DNA from 4 places in the Streptomyces sp. NPDC048514 genome. Region 4 is predicted to be linked to each of the others. Evidence: riboswitches for the same ligand, from Rfam matches in the RefSeq annotation. Region 4 holds a riboswitch; each other region holds the start of a gene.

Region 1 (3,395 bases), on a different contig from region 4:
CCGGCCGCGCTCGGACTCGAGGTGCTTGGCGGCCCCGTCGGCCCGGGCGCTGTCGACGGTCGCGCCGGGACGGTACTTACCGGTCAGGAAGCCCGAGGCGAGGGAGAAGTAGGGCACGGCCGCGAGGCCCTCACGGTCTGCCAGGTCCTGCAGCGGGCCTTCGTAGGTGTCCCGGGAGACCAGGTTGTAGTGGGGCTGGAGGGCGACATAGCGGGCCAGGCCCTCGCGGTCGGAGAGGTCGAGCGAGGCCTTCAGGCGCTCGGGGGTGATGTTGGAGGCGCCGATGTGCCGGACCTTGCCGGCCTTCACCAGCTCGTCCAGCGCGCCGATGATCTCCTCTACAGGCACCTCGGGCTTGTCGAAGTGGGTGTAGTAGAGGTCGATGTGGTCGGTGCCCAGCCGGCGGAGCGAGGCGTCGGCGGCCGCCTTGATGTTGGCGGCGCTCAGACCCTGGTACTCCGGGTGCTGGCTGACCTTGGTGGCGATGACGACGTCGGCGCGGTTGCCGCGGGCCTTGACCCACTTGCCGATGATCGTCTCGGACTCACCGCCCTGGTTGCCCTCGATCCAGGCGCTGTAGCTGTCCGCGGTGTCCAGGAAGTTGCCACCGGCGGCCGTGTAGGCGTCGAGGACGGCGAAGGAGGCCTGCTCGTCGGCGGTCCAGCCGAAGACGTTGCCGCCGAGGGCGAGCGGGAAGACCTCGAGGTCGGAGGAACCGAGTTTGCGCGGAGAAGTCATACTTCGCGTCAACACCGACAGCGGATGATCCCATTCCGCCATCGGCGCCAAGTTCCCGCAAAGGCGGGCGCCCCAGGGCTCCGTACAGGAGGACGCCACCGGGGCTTCCGCGAAGCCGGACGCCACGGGGGCTTCCGCGAAGCCGGACGCCGGCAGGTCTTCCGCCGACGAGCACCCCGCGGTCCCGCGCAGCGAAGGTCAGGGGTTGATGCCCTTGCCCTGCAGCCACGCCATCGGGTCGATGCCGGTGGCGTCGCCGTTCGGGTGGACCTCCAGGTGCAGGTGCGGGCCGGTGACGTTGCCGGTGGCGCCGACGCGGCCGATGACGTCGCCCGTGCCGACCTTCTGGCCGACGGAGACACTGATCGAGGACTGGTGGCAGAACCACAGCTCCGTGCCGTCGTCGAGGGTGAGGACCGTCCGGTAGCCGTAGGAGCCGGCCCAGCCCGCCTGGGTGATCGTGCCGCCGTGGATGGCCTTGATGAGGGTGCCCGTGGGGGCGGCGAAGTCGAGGCCGGTGTGGTGGCCTGAGGACCACATCGAACCGGCCTGGCCGAAGGTCGAGGTGATCGTGTACGAGGACGTCGGCAGCGTGTACTGCTTGGCCAGCTCGGCCAGCCGCTTCGCCTCGGCCGCCTTCTCGGCGTCGGCCTCCGCCTTCTCCTTGGCGGCGGCGGCCTTGGCCGCGGCCTCCTTCTCCGCCTTGGCGGCGGCTTCCGCGCTCTGCTTCTCGGCGGTGGCCAGCGCGGCGGCGGTGGCCCTGCTGTCGGCCTTGCTCTGCTGCTGCTCGGCCTGGGCCATGATCCGGTTGCGCAGGGTCTCGCCCGCGTCGGTGTGCTGCTCGGTGTCCGCGGAGGTCACGCCGACGTCGCTGAGCGCGGTGGTGCTCGCCTCGGGCGCCGGCGAGGAGCCGTCCTCGAACAGCGAACCCATGGAGGGCAGGTCCGGCAGGGAGATGGACACCGGCGGCTTGCCGGTGTTGGCGCTGGCCATGCCGCCCGCGCCGACCGCGGCGATCACGCCGACGCCGAGGACGGTGGAGCTGCGGGCGAATCCGCCGCGCTGCTTGGCGACGCGGTGCCGGCCGCGAACCGGGGTGATGGACTCCTCGGTGGGATTCCACTCCTCCCAGGGGCCCTCCTCGGCGCTGTAGGAGCCGTACCCGAAGGTCTCGGGCTCGGACGGTGCCGGTATGAACGGGGCTTCTGGGGCAGGCCGGTTGGACGCCACGCGGGCGCGCTCCTTTCCTTCCGCCGCCTACCGGGTTAGCTGACGGGTTCGGAGCAGGAAGGTCTCCTACGCGCGTAAACCGGACGTGGACTCAGCGAGTTCACGACGGCTTTCGCGTGATTCACCCCAAAGGTGGTGGTTCCCCGGTTCCCTCGCGGGATTCGGCGCGTGCGCACGGAGCCGTCTCTTGTGACGGCTGGGACGACCGCGCTGCGTTATCGAACGTTAATAGACCCGGCAGGTGGTTTCCAAGCCGTTCGGCTTGATCATTAATGTTCCCGGCCATGGACTTACCCTGCAGTCCGCTGCAAATCGGGCGAGTTGACCGAGATTCAGGAGTCACAGAGGTTTTGATGGTGACTCAGGTGTCCTGCGGACGGGGGTCGTGCGGTCACCGACGGTGAGGGCGGTCACGACCGCCGTACGGCGAGCCGTTCACGGTTGCCGTACGGCGAGCAGCGCCATGTCGTCCGCCATCCCGCCCCCGGAGTGCCGCCGCACCTCCGCGGCGAGCCGGCCCAGCAGCGCGCCGGGGCCGGGGAAGACGCGGCCGGCCAGCCGCCGCTCGGGTTCGTAGAAGCGGCCGTGGGCGTCCCGGGCCTCGGACAGGCCGTCGGTGTAGAGCAGCAGGGTGGCCCCGCTCGGGAAACGGGTCTCCAGTGCCCGGTCGGGCCAGCCGCCGAGGTCACGCATGCCGAGCGGCAGCGCCGGTTCGTGCCCGGTCAGGGTCCGCAGGGAGCCGTCGGCGTGCAGCACCAGCGGCGCCGGATGGCCGCGGTTGACGACCCGTACGACGCCGTCACCGTGCGGGAGTTCGGCGAGCACGGCGGTGGTGAAGCCCTCGAACGCGTCGATACCGTCCCGCCGGGTGCCCTCGCGGGCCAGCGCCCGCTCCAGGCGCTGAGCCACCGCCTCCAGCGTGGCCTCCTGCTCGGCCGCCTCCCGGAACGCCCCGATCACCACGGCGACGGCGGCGACCGCACTCAAGCCCTTGCCGCGCACGTCCCCGACGACCAGCCGCACGCCGTACGGGCTGTCCTGCACCGCGTACAGGTCGCCGCCGATGGACGCGTCCCGGCGCGCCGCCTCGTAGCAGGCGGCGATCTCGAAGCCGCCGATCCGCTCGGCGGGCTGGGGCAGGACGGCCCGCTGGGCGGCCTCGGCGATCTCCCGGGCGGAGGCCAGCCGCCGGTCGCCGAGGCGGACGGCGCGGTTGATGGCGACGGCCAGCAGGGCGACCGTGGCGACGGTCACGCCGTCGGTGACGGTGGCCGGCGCCGAGTGGCCGCCGGCCTGGGCGTTCACGGCGTACGCGGCGGCGAGGGCGGCCAGGCCGGTCAGGACCGTGGTGCGCAGTGCGGACAGGGGCGCCGCGATCAGCGGGGCGGCGGTGAAGAACGGGACGGCGGTGAAGCCCTCAGGTGTGA
Region 2 (3,395 bases), on a different contig from region 4:
CACGGCGAGCAGTCCGGCCGAGGGCCCGGCGTGCGGCCGGCCCGTCTCCACGCAGTTGTTGGCTCCCGTGCTGTAACTGCTGCGCAGCCATGGCACGTCGTGCAGGTCGGTACTGACGGGGACGTTCCGAGGCAGAGCTGACATGGTGCCTCCTTACGCGCCGGCACCTATCCCGGCGATGTAGTCCAACGAGTCCTCGGGTGAAAGAGCGTGTGCCTGAAGGGTGTCGAAGGCCTCCGAGTAGGCCATCAGGTCTTCTTTCCGCTCCAGGTAGAGGCTACTCGTCAACTGGTCGAGAACAACTACGTCCAGATCAGAAGTGCTCGGAAACGAGAAGATAACGAAAGGTCCGGTCAGGCCGACGTGCGCTCCGGCCCTGAAGGGCAGGATCTGGAGCCGCACCTGGGGCAGCCGGGCGGCCTCGCACAGGCGCTCCAGCTGCCGGGCCATCACCTCGGGACCGCCGACCTCGCGCCGCAGCACCGCCTCGTCGAGCACGGCGCACAGCCTCAGCGGCTGCTGCGACCGCAGCACGTCCTGCCTGGCAAGGCGCACTTCCACCAGCACGTCGAGGCGGTCCTCCGCCAGGTCGTTCACCGCAGCCCGGGTCACCGCGCGGGCGTACTCGGCGGTCTGCAGCAGTCCGGGCACGACCGTGGTCTCCACGGTGCGCATCGCGCTCGCCTGCGACTCCAGGCTGATGTAGTCCCGGTAGGTGGGAGGCAGCACTCCGCGGTAGGCGTGCCACCAGCGGTTGTGGCCACCGGTGTCCTCGGACCCCGCCAGCATCAGCAGCAAGTCGCGCAGGTGCCGGTCGCGCACCTCGTAGGCGTCCAGAAGTAAGCGCAGATCGGCCGGTTTCACCCCGCTGGCGCCGGTCTCGATGCGGCTCACCTTCGACTGGTGCCAGCCGACCAGGTGGGCCGCCTCGCCGCTGGTGAGCCCGGCGCGGGTACGCAGCGTGCGCAGTTCGGCGCCCAGTTTGCGACGGCGTACGGCCGGCCCGTTCTGCATGGGCTCCTCCTTACTCGCTCGGGGCCGCCCAAATAGGGTCTCGCGTCGCAGGGTTCACCGCTTCGAGCGACAGATATATGCATATCTTGGTGGATCGCTCCCCGTGACCGGCCGGTGATGGCAGTCTGACGGCGAAGCACCAGTCCGGGACCGTACTCGAACCATCCGCTCCTCGTCGGACTGCGGTCCCGTGGGAAAGGGACGACGTCGCCATGGCAGACCATCTGGAAGCATCCGTCACTCTGCCGAGCGATCCCGCCTCGGTCTCCGCAGCCCGCACCTACGTCGTGGGGACCCTCGCGGAGTGGGGCCTGCCGTCGGACACCGAAGCCGCGGACACCGTGCGGCTCATCGTCTCCGAACTCGCCACGAACGCCGTACAGCACACCTTCGGGCAGTCACCCACCTTCACGGTCGACATCGCGCTCGACCGTGACGAGAACCTGCGCATCGGTGTCACGGACAGTCATCCCCGCTTCCCCAAGAGACTGCCCGCCGCCGTCCAGCAGGACAACGGGCGCGGCATGGTCATCATCCGCTGTCTCACGGCGGAGTGCGGCGGCAGGCTCCGGATCCGGCCCACCCGCGAGGGCGGCAAGACGGTCCTCATCGAACTGCCCTGGACGATCCCGCTCACACCGGTCACGGCGGTGGGGCAGCGGAAGCCGTAGCCGGCGACGCGCACGGTCCGCGGGGCCGGGCGTCGGCGGGCGCAACCGCGGCGCACGCCGGTGACGCACACCGCCCCGGGCCGCCCCAGGGCGCAGGGCGGCCACCGGGGCTGCGCCGGCGGCGCAGCGGGGAGCGGCCCGGCCGCCGGAGCCGCTCCCGCCCGGTGCCGGGTCAGCTGACCCGGCCGTACCAGACGCTCCTGGTCCAGATCTTCTGCAACCGCACCACGTCACCGGTCCTGGGGGCGTGCCAGATCTTGCCGTGGCCGGCGTAGATGCCGACGTGGTAGACGCTGGATCCCGAATGGAAGAAGACCAGGTCGCCCGCCCTGCGGCTCCTGGAAGAGATGTGGTGGGTCTTGTTGTACTGCTGTGCGGCGGTGCGCGGCAGCTTCTTGCCCGCCTTCTTGAACGAGTAGAGCGTCAGCCCCGAGCAGTCGAACCTGCGCGGCCCGGTGGCCCCGTACCGGTACGGGGCGCCCTTCTTGGACGCGGCGACCCTCAGTGCCTTCGTCGCCATGGTCGCGGCCGAGGCGTCTGTGGCGAGGCCCGGAACCACGATCGAGCCGCCCACGGCGGCGAGGGTGAGTGCCGAGGCCGTGCCGGCCCGGGCCATCAGCGACGGGACACGATTGAGCGCAGTCATGCGCAACCCTTCGTCAGCCGCCTGTGAAGGATGACCTGTCGGATTCGGGCTGGCGAAGTAGCCCGGCCGCGTTGCCACGGCTTCACCCCAAGGGCTGCTCGGAACGTCCGGCCGTCTGCGACGTGCAGACGAACATCTGTTCCGGCGACCCGTCTTGCTCGGGTCCTCCACTCCTGCCGATCCACTCCTGTCGACCGGTCATCCGGGCGGCGGCAGGACTCGGCGTCCGCCCGGACCGCCCCGCCGCGGTGGCGGGGGCTTGTCGTCAGACAGGGATCTTGGCTCACAGTTGTCCGAAAATCCCAACGGAACCGTGTGTTTGTGGCGTTACTCACCACTCACCCGTTCGGGTGGACAGGGCTGTGTTCGAGGGATCGTCAAGTCCCGTACGTAGCCTCTGACCTGGGGCGGAGCATCTTCCGGCGAAGCGCGGACCGGTCGCGCGCGCAACTCGGGAGGCTCGTGGAAGCACTCGGATGTACCCCGGTCGGCGGTACGTCGTTCGGGCCGTTTCAACTTCGGCCCGAACGACACGCCGACGCGGGGAACCCGTCGGCCCGGAGCTGCGTCCCGCTCAGCCGGCGCCGCCGGGCGGGAGCGCGACGCGCGCGGTGCGGCGCTCACCGTCCAGCACCAGCAAGGCCCGTGCCAGCGTGTCCCCGTGCAGCTCCGTCTCGCCCCGCTGATGCATCAGTGCGAGCGCGTCGCGCAACTCGGCCGCCTTGCGCACCAGCGCCTGCGCGGCACGCAGCCCGCGGTAGGTGTCCCCGCGCCGCGCCGGGTTGATCCGGCCCAGCAGGTCGACCGCCTCGAGGTAACGGTCGATCAACTCGCCCTCCGCGCGGGTCAGCGCGGGCAGGGGCGGCAGCTCCGGCGGCAGCATTCCGCGCTCACCCCGCAGCCGGAGCGCCGGGCGCCGACCGGCGGCTGGGCACGATGCCGTCCACCAGGCCGTAGGCCAGCGCGCCGGGCGCGTCCAGGACCAGGACCCGCTCCAGGTCCCGGTGGACCTGCTCCGCCGTGCGCCCCGTGTGCCGTACGAGCATCCGCTCGGTCAGGTCGCG
Region 3 (3,395 bases), on a different contig from region 4:
CTACGCGACCGTAGGCAGGGGTTGACGGCCGGTGAGATGAGACACCCTTAAATAAGTTGCCAAGCCAGGAATAGACCTGTCGGCGGCGATGTTGAGCGTGTGATTCGTCGTCGTGTGATCGTCGTGCGGACACACCGAAGGCCGGACCCGGGGATCGGAGTCCGGCCTTCGGAGGCGTGTCAGGCGGGTGGTTCGGGGTGCGGTGGTCCTCAGCCGACGGCGACGCCGTGCCGGCGCAGGTAGTCGACCGGGTCGAGGTCGGAGCCGTAGTCCGCGGTGGTGCGGATCTCGAAGTGCAGGTGCGGGCCGGTCACGTTGCCGGTGGCGCCCGACAGACCGACCTGCGTGCCCGCGGTCACGGTCTGGCCGGCCGAGACGGAGAGCTGCGAGAGGTGCGCGTACTGGGCGTAGAGGCCGTCGTCGAGCTTGATGACGACCTGGTTGCCGTAGGCGCCGCCCCAGCCGGCGGAGACGACCGTGCCCGCGGCGACGGCCTTGAGCGGGGTGCCCGCCGGGACGACGAAGTCGACGCCGGTGTGGTATCCGCTGGACCACATGCTGCCGGCCACGTGATAGCCCGTGCCGACGGTGGCGCCGGTCACCGGGAGGGTGTAGCCGGTGGCGGTGGCGGGAGCGGTGGAGCCGGCCGGCTCGACAGCCGGGGCCGCCTGCGCCTGGGGGGTCTTCGCGGAGGCCGGGGACTGCGCCTTGGCCGACGCGGGCTGCGGGGCGGCCGATACACGCCCCGGGGCGGCCGAGGCGTGCTGCGGGGCGGCCGGCCCGGGGCTGTGCTGCGCGGCCTTCCCGCCGACCGTGAGCTTCAGGCCGGGGTGGATCAGCGACGGGTCGGCGCCGACGGCCTGCCGGTTGTCGTCGTAGAGCCGGTGCCAGCCGCCGCCGACGTGCTGCCTCTCGGCGATCGCCGAGAGGCAGTCGCCGGCCTTCACCGTGTAGGCGTGCACGGCCGGATCCTGCTGCGGCGCGGACTTCTTCGCCGTGGCCGGAACGGACTGCGCGGGCTTCGTGGAGACGGAGTGTGCCGGAGTGGCGGCGTGCGCCCCGACGGCTCCGAAGAGCGGGAGGGCCAGTGCGGCGCCACCGGTTCCGGCGACGGCGACGGAGCGGGAAAGACGCGGGGTCTTGGGACGTCGGTGCTTACCCTTCGCGGGCATGGCGCATTCCTCTCCGGCGCCTGCGAGGTCAGCTGTCGGGTTCGGGCTGGAGTTGCCCGGCCGCGCGGTGCACGGCTTCACCCCTAGCCTGTCGCGGAGACCGGACAGGCAGTCGTACCTGGTGGGTCCCCCGCTCCTGCCGGACACGGGTCAAGTGTGTGGGAATTCCGGGCGGCGGCAGGATTCGGCGTTCCGTCCGGATGGGGGCGAACGTAAGCGAGCGGGACGTACGGAAACAAGCAGCCGATTCCCGGGGTTCGCGTTCCGGAAGATCGAGGACCCGAATCCCCCGTCACCCTCCGTGAATTACCGAGCCCGCATTCCGGTAAGTTCCCTTTTCCTTATCGGAATTACGTGGACGTGATCCGCGACGCTCGGTCACCGATATGACGCTCCTCACGCGCCACCTCGCCACACACCCTCATTTCATGTCCAGCCGTATCTAGTCATGACCAGCTCTACAAATTCGGGCAGAACACCTAGATGCGACTCAATCGGAGAACCGTCGCATCCAGATCACCCCGCAGACCGGTGCGCAGTCCGTGGTGCAGCAGGACCGCCCCGCTCAGCACTTCGCCCGTTTCGCGGCATTCATACGATGCGGTGGGGTCGAGTCCGCGCAGCCGGACCGCCGGCACCGGTTCGCCGTAGCTCTGGGCCTGCAGCCATGCGAGGACGACCACGTCGTCCCCGAGGGAGTACTGGACGGCGCTCGAGCCGCCCGCCGGGGGCCGCAGCCGGAACAGCTCGCCGCGCTGGACGACCGGGCGGATCTCCTTGTACAGCTCCACCCACCGCCGGGCCTCGGTCAGCTCCTCCTCGCTCCAGCGCGTGAGGTCGCCACCGACGCCGAGGACGCCGGCCATGGCGCTGACGAAGCGGAATCGCAACGAGCTGACCCTGCCGTTGAGCTGGGTGTTCGGGCTGTCGGTGACCCAGGCGGCCATGACCTGGGCGGGGTGGATCTGGGTGAAGCCGTGCTGGATGGCGAGCCGGTCCAGCGGATCGGTGTTGTCGGACGTCCACACCTGATCGGTGCGGCTCATCACCCCGAGGTCGATCCGGCCGCCGCCGCCCGAGCAGGACTCGAAGGCGACCTCGGGGTGCGCGGCGCGCAACCGGTCCAGCAGGGCGTACAGGGCGTGGACGTGGTCGATCCACAGCCGCTGGGGGTACGGCTCGCCCGGCCAGCCCGCGTCGGTGAAGCAGCGGTTGAAGTCCCATTTCACGTAGTCGACCGGGGTGCTGGAGAGCAGGGTGTCCAGTCGCCCCCACAGATACTCCTGGACGTCCGGGCGCGCGAGATTGAGGACGAGCTGATTGCGGAATTCCGTCCGCTTCCGTCCCGGTTGGTACTGGACCCAGTCGGGGTGGGCGCGGTACAGGTCGCTGTCCGGGTTGACCATCTCGGGCTCGACCCAGATGCCGAATCGCATGCCGAGGGCGCGCACCCGGTCGGCGAGGGGTGCGAGGCCGTGCGGGAAGCGGTCGGGGTTGGGGGTCCAGTCGCCGAGCCCGGCGCGGTCGCCGGTACGGGCGCCGAACCAGCCGTCGTCCACGACGAACAGCTCGACGCCGATCCCGGCGGCGCGGCGGGCCAGCGCCGCCTGCTGCTCCTCGGATATGTCGAAGTTCGTCGCCTCCCAGGAGTTGAAGAGGACGGGCCGGTCCCGCTCGGCGTCCGGGACGATGTGCGCGCGCTGATAGGCGTGCCAGGCCCGGCTCGCGCCCCCGAAGCCGCCGTCGCTCCACAGCCCCGCGAAGACGGGGGTGGTGTACGACTCCCCTGGCGCCAGGAGCAGCAGGCCCGAGTCGTCGTACCCGGCGCCTCCCGTGATCTGCACGCGCGCGTCCGGGAGTTGGGCCACGGAGATGCGCCAGGAGCCGGACCAGGCGAGCGCGCAGCCGTAGACCTCGCCGCGCTCCTCGGTGGCCTCGGTGTCGAGGGCGACCCAGGGCAGGTGCTGGTGGCCGGTGTGGCCGCGGCGGCTGCCGATGACCTTGTCGCCGTAGGTGAGGGGGGCGGTGGTGAGCCGGGACTCGGCGGCCCAGCGGCCGTGCAGCTGGGACAGCCGCCAGCCCTCGCGGTCGGGCAGGGTCCACGTGGCGGCGTCGGCCCGCAGCAACTCCACGCGCGTGTGCCCGCCGTTGTCCACGCTCACCCAGCGCTCCACGACGTCCCCGCGCATCCGGTAGTGCAGGCTGATCGCCAGCCCGTCGTCG
Region 4 (3,395 bases):
GTCGCGCGCTCGGCGTGCAGCGCCGTGACCGCCCGCGCTCGCTCACCGTCGCCCCGCGCCACCGCGTCCACGATCGCGCCGTGCTCCGCCCAGGCCTCCAGTGGGCTCGGCAGGGCCTCCACCGCGTACATCCAGGCGATCTTGTGGCGCAGCTGGGCGAGCATCGAGGTCAGCGAGGGGCTGCCGGAGGCCTGCGCGAGCGTCTCGTGGAACCAGCCGCCCAGTGAGCGCAGATCCTCGCCGCCACCCCTCCTGGCCCGCTCCTGACCCAGCCTGACCAGGCCGCGCAGCACTTTGAGGTGCGCCTCCGTACGCCGCTGCGCGGCCCGGCAGGCGCCGAGCGGCTCCAGGAGCATGCGCATCTCCAGCAGGTCGGCGGCCTCCTGCTCGGTGGGCTCGGCCACGCACGCGCCCGCGTGCCGGCGGGTCACCACGAACCCCTCCGCCTCCAGGGTGCGCAGGGCCTCGCGGACGGGGACACGCGAGACGCCGTAGCGGCGGGCCAGGACTTCCTCGGTGAGGCGGCCGCCGCGCTCGTGGACGCCGGCGACGATGTCGTCCCTGATCGCCGTGCACACCGAGTGCGCCGGAATACGCATGCCCGACCTCCGTCTTAATTACCGTGAAACGTCGACGATGGACGTGTGTTCCGCGACTCTATTCCAATGCGCGGGAATTTCCGACGGCAGACCGGAATCCATGGATATTTTTTGGCCAGCGGGGCCGGCGAACCTTGCCGAAAACGGCGAAAGCCCCGGCTCGTGAGCCGGGGCTTTCGGATGCCGCGCGGACGGCGCGTCGGACCTACACGCCAGGCCCGGGCGGAGGTGCCGGACGTACGCGCCGGGCCCGGGCGGATCGATCTAGACGTTCACGCCGTGCTTGCGGAGGTAGGCGACGGGGTCGATGTCGGAGCCGTAGTCGGGGCTCGTGCGGGCCTCGAAGTGGAGGTGCGGGCCGGTGACGTTGCCGGTCGCGCCGGACAGGCCGATCTGCTGGCCCGGGACGACCTTCTGGCCCACGGTGACCCCGATGGACGACAGGTGACCGTACTGGGTGTACGTCCCGTCGGCCATCCGGATCACGATCTGGTTGCCGTACGCCCCGCCCCAGCCGGTGGACTCGACGGTGCCGGAGCCGACCGCGTGGACGGTCGTGCCGCTGGCCGCGTGGAAGTCGATGCCGGTGTGCGAGCCGGAGGACCACAGCGAGCTGCTGGCCTGGTAGCCCGTGGAGACGTAGGACTGCGCTATCGGGGCGACGAACGCGTTCAGGCGCTTGCGCTCGGCCTCGCGGGCCGCACGTTCCTTGGCCTCACGCTCCAGCTTCACCCTCTCGGCGGCCGCCTTGGCCGCGGCCTGCTCGGCCGCCTTCTGCTCGGCGGCCTGCCGCTGGGCGTCCGCCTGCGCGTCGATCTGCTCGGCCACGTCGTCGCTCACGGCGATGACGGGCGTGAGGCCGGTCTGCTCCACGGGGTTCTCGGCGGCGAGCGCCGGGGAGGCGGCGAGGGTGCCGATGACACCGGTGGTGGTGAGGGCCGCGATACCGGCCGCCTGAGCGGTGGTGCGCTTGACCCGGCCGGGCTTGCGATGCTTCCCGGTGGCGCACATGAACGCCATGAAGTGGCTGGTCCTTTCCTTCCCTCTCGCCTACCGGGTTAGCTGACGGGTTCGGAGCAGGAAGGTCTCCTACGGGCCCCCTCGCTCACGCGCGGGCGCCCGATTCACCCCAGGGACGATGGGTCCCCGGCTCCCCTGGCTCGCGCCGTACGGGGACTCGGCGATGACTGTCCGGTGCCGCGGGTGCGGCGCGGTGCCTGACGAACAGCCTGCATGACCGTACGGATCCCGGCTTTCGATCCTCAAACGGATCCGGTCTTTTGTAGCGCATCCCACAGGGCAGACAGGAAACCTCCGTCCCAAATCGGGCATCTGGGAGAGGGAGTGGAACAGCTTGGGGCCCTGACGATCCGTAGGTCGTCAGGGCCCCACGCGCGCGTTGCCGCTCCTCGGCGGCGACGGTTGCTCCGCGGCGACGGCTACTCGGCGGCGACGACGGTGACTTCGCCGATGCCCAGCGCCTCGACGGGAGCCTTGATCTGGGACGCGTCACCGACGAGGACGGTCACCAGCCGGTCCACCGGGAAGGCGTTGACGGCGGCCGCGGTGGCCTCCACCGTGCCCGTCGCGGCCAGCCGCTGGTACATCGTCGCCTGGAAGTCGTCGGGCAGGTGCTGCTCGACCTGGTCGGCCAGGGTGCTCGCCACGGCCGCCGCGGTCTCGTACTTGAGCGGTGCCACCCCGACCAGGTTCTGCACGGCGACGTCCCGCTCTGCGTCGGTCAGACCCTCCGCCGCGAGCGTGCGCAGCACCTTCCACAGGTCGTCCAGCGCCGGACCGGTGTTGGGGGTGTCCACCGAGCCGCTGATGGCGAGCATCGAGGCTCCCGAGCCGTCCGGGGCGGACCGCATGACCTGGCCGAAGGCGCGCACGCCGTAGGTGTAGCCCTTCTCCTCGCGCAGGACGCGGTCCAGGCGGGAGGTGAGAGTGCCGCCGAGGCAGTAGGTGCCGAGCACCTGGGCCGGCCAGACGCGGTCGTGCCGGTCCGGGCCGATCCGGCCGAGGAGCAGCTGCGTCTGCACGGCGCCGGGCCGGTCCACGATGACCACGCGCCCGGTGTCGTCGGCTGTCACCGGCGGCACCGGCCGCGGCTCGCCCGGAGTACCGGTCCACGCGCCCAGGGTGTCCCCGAGCAGCGCGTCCAGGTCGATCCCGGAGAGGTCGCCGACGACGACCGCGGTGGCCGTCGCGGGCCGGACGTGCCGGTCGTAGAAGGCGCGTACGGAGGCCGCGTCGATCTTCTCGACCGTCTCCTCGGTGCCCTGGCGCGGGCGGGACATGCGCGAGGTCGCCGGGAACAGCTCCTTGGAGAGCTCCTTGGCGGCCCGGCGGGCGGGGCTGGCCAGCTCGTGCGGAATCTCGTCCAGGCGGTTGCGGACCAGCCGCTCGACCTCGCTCTCGGCGAAGGCCGGGGCGCGCAGGGCGTCGGCGAGCAGGCCGAGGCCCTTGGCCAGGCGGGAGGCCGGGACCTCCAGGCTGAGCCGGACACCGGGGTGGTCGGCGTGCGCGTCCAGCGTGGCGCCCGCGCGCTCCAGCTCGGCGGCGTACTCCTCGGCGGAGTGCTGGTCGGTGCCCTCGGAGAAGGCCCGCGACATGATCGTGGCGACACCGTCCAGGCCGGCCGGCTCGGCGTCCAGGGGCGCGTCCAGCAGCACCTCGACGGCGACGACCTGCTGGCCCGGGCGGTGGCAGCTCAGCACCGTCAGGCCGTTGTCCAGCGTGCCGCGTCCCGGCGCCGGGAACGCCCACGGCTTGGCGTCGCCCGGCTCCGGCCGG

The links. A riboswitch is a leader RNA that binds a small molecule or an ion and turns the genes downstream of it on or off. The one in region 4 is predicted to bind cyclic di-AMP.
Region 1: linked by a shared signal. The riboswitch ahead of ACGFT2_RS25850 (M23 family metallopeptidase) and the one ahead of ACGFT2_RS26410 (M23 family metallopeptidase) in region 4 are both predicted to bind cyclic di-AMP.
Region 2: linked by a shared signal. The riboswitch ahead of ACGFT2_RS00665 (C40 family peptidase) and the one ahead of ACGFT2_RS26410 (M23 family metallopeptidase) in region 4 are both predicted to bind cyclic di-AMP.
Region 3: linked by a shared signal. The riboswitch ahead of ACGFT2_RS04975 (peptidoglycan DD-metalloendopeptidase family protein) and the one ahead of ACGFT2_RS26410 (M23 family metallopeptidase) in region 4 are both predicted to bind cyclic di-AMP.

Annotation. Positions count from the first base shown of each region.
Region 1 is NZ_JBICWT010000011.1:371,117-374,511, reverse strand. It holds gene ACGFT2_RS25855 (aldo/keto reductase) at 1-738, opposite strand, end outside; gene ACGFT2_RS25850 (M23 family metallopeptidase) at 937-1,968, opposite strand; cyclic di-AMP (ydaO/yuaA leader) riboswitch at 1,976-2,145, opposite strand; gene ACGFT2_RS25845 (PP2C family protein-serine/threonine phosphatase) at 2,404-3,395, opposite strand, start outside.
Region 2 is NZ_JBICWT010000001.1:145,882-149,276, forward strand. It holds gene ACGFT2_RS00650 (DUF397 domain-containing protein) at 1-144, opposite strand, end outside; gene ACGFT2_RS00655 (helix-turn-helix domain-containing protein) at 154-1,014, opposite strand; gene ACGFT2_RS00660 (ATP-binding protein) at 1,227-1,685, shown strand; gene ACGFT2_RS00665 (C40 family peptidase) at 1,858-2,331, opposite strand; cyclic di-AMP (ydaO/yuaA leader) riboswitch at 2,335-2,566, opposite strand; gene ACGFT2_RS00670 (hypothetical protein) at 2,906-3,214, opposite strand; gene ACGFT2_RS00675 (ATP-dependent Clp protease proteolytic subunit) at 3,222-3,395, opposite strand, start outside.
Region 3 is NZ_JBICWT010000002.1:474,872-478,266, forward strand. It holds gene ACGFT2_RS04975 (peptidoglycan DD-metalloendopeptidase family protein) at 210-1,172, opposite strand; cyclic di-AMP (ydaO/yuaA leader) riboswitch at 1,177-1,339, opposite strand; gene ACGFT2_RS04980 (alpha-galactosidase) at 1,652-3,395, opposite strand, start outside.
Region 4 is NZ_JBICWT010000012.1:125,311-128,705, reverse strand. It holds gene ACGFT2_RS26415 (GntR family transcriptional regulator) at 1-599, opposite strand, end outside; gene ACGFT2_RS26410 (M23 family metallopeptidase) at 864-1,619, opposite strand; cyclic di-AMP (ydaO/yuaA leader) riboswitch at 1,632-1,792, opposite strand; gene ACGFT2_RS26405 (M16 family metallopeptidase) at 2,039-3,395, opposite strand, start outside.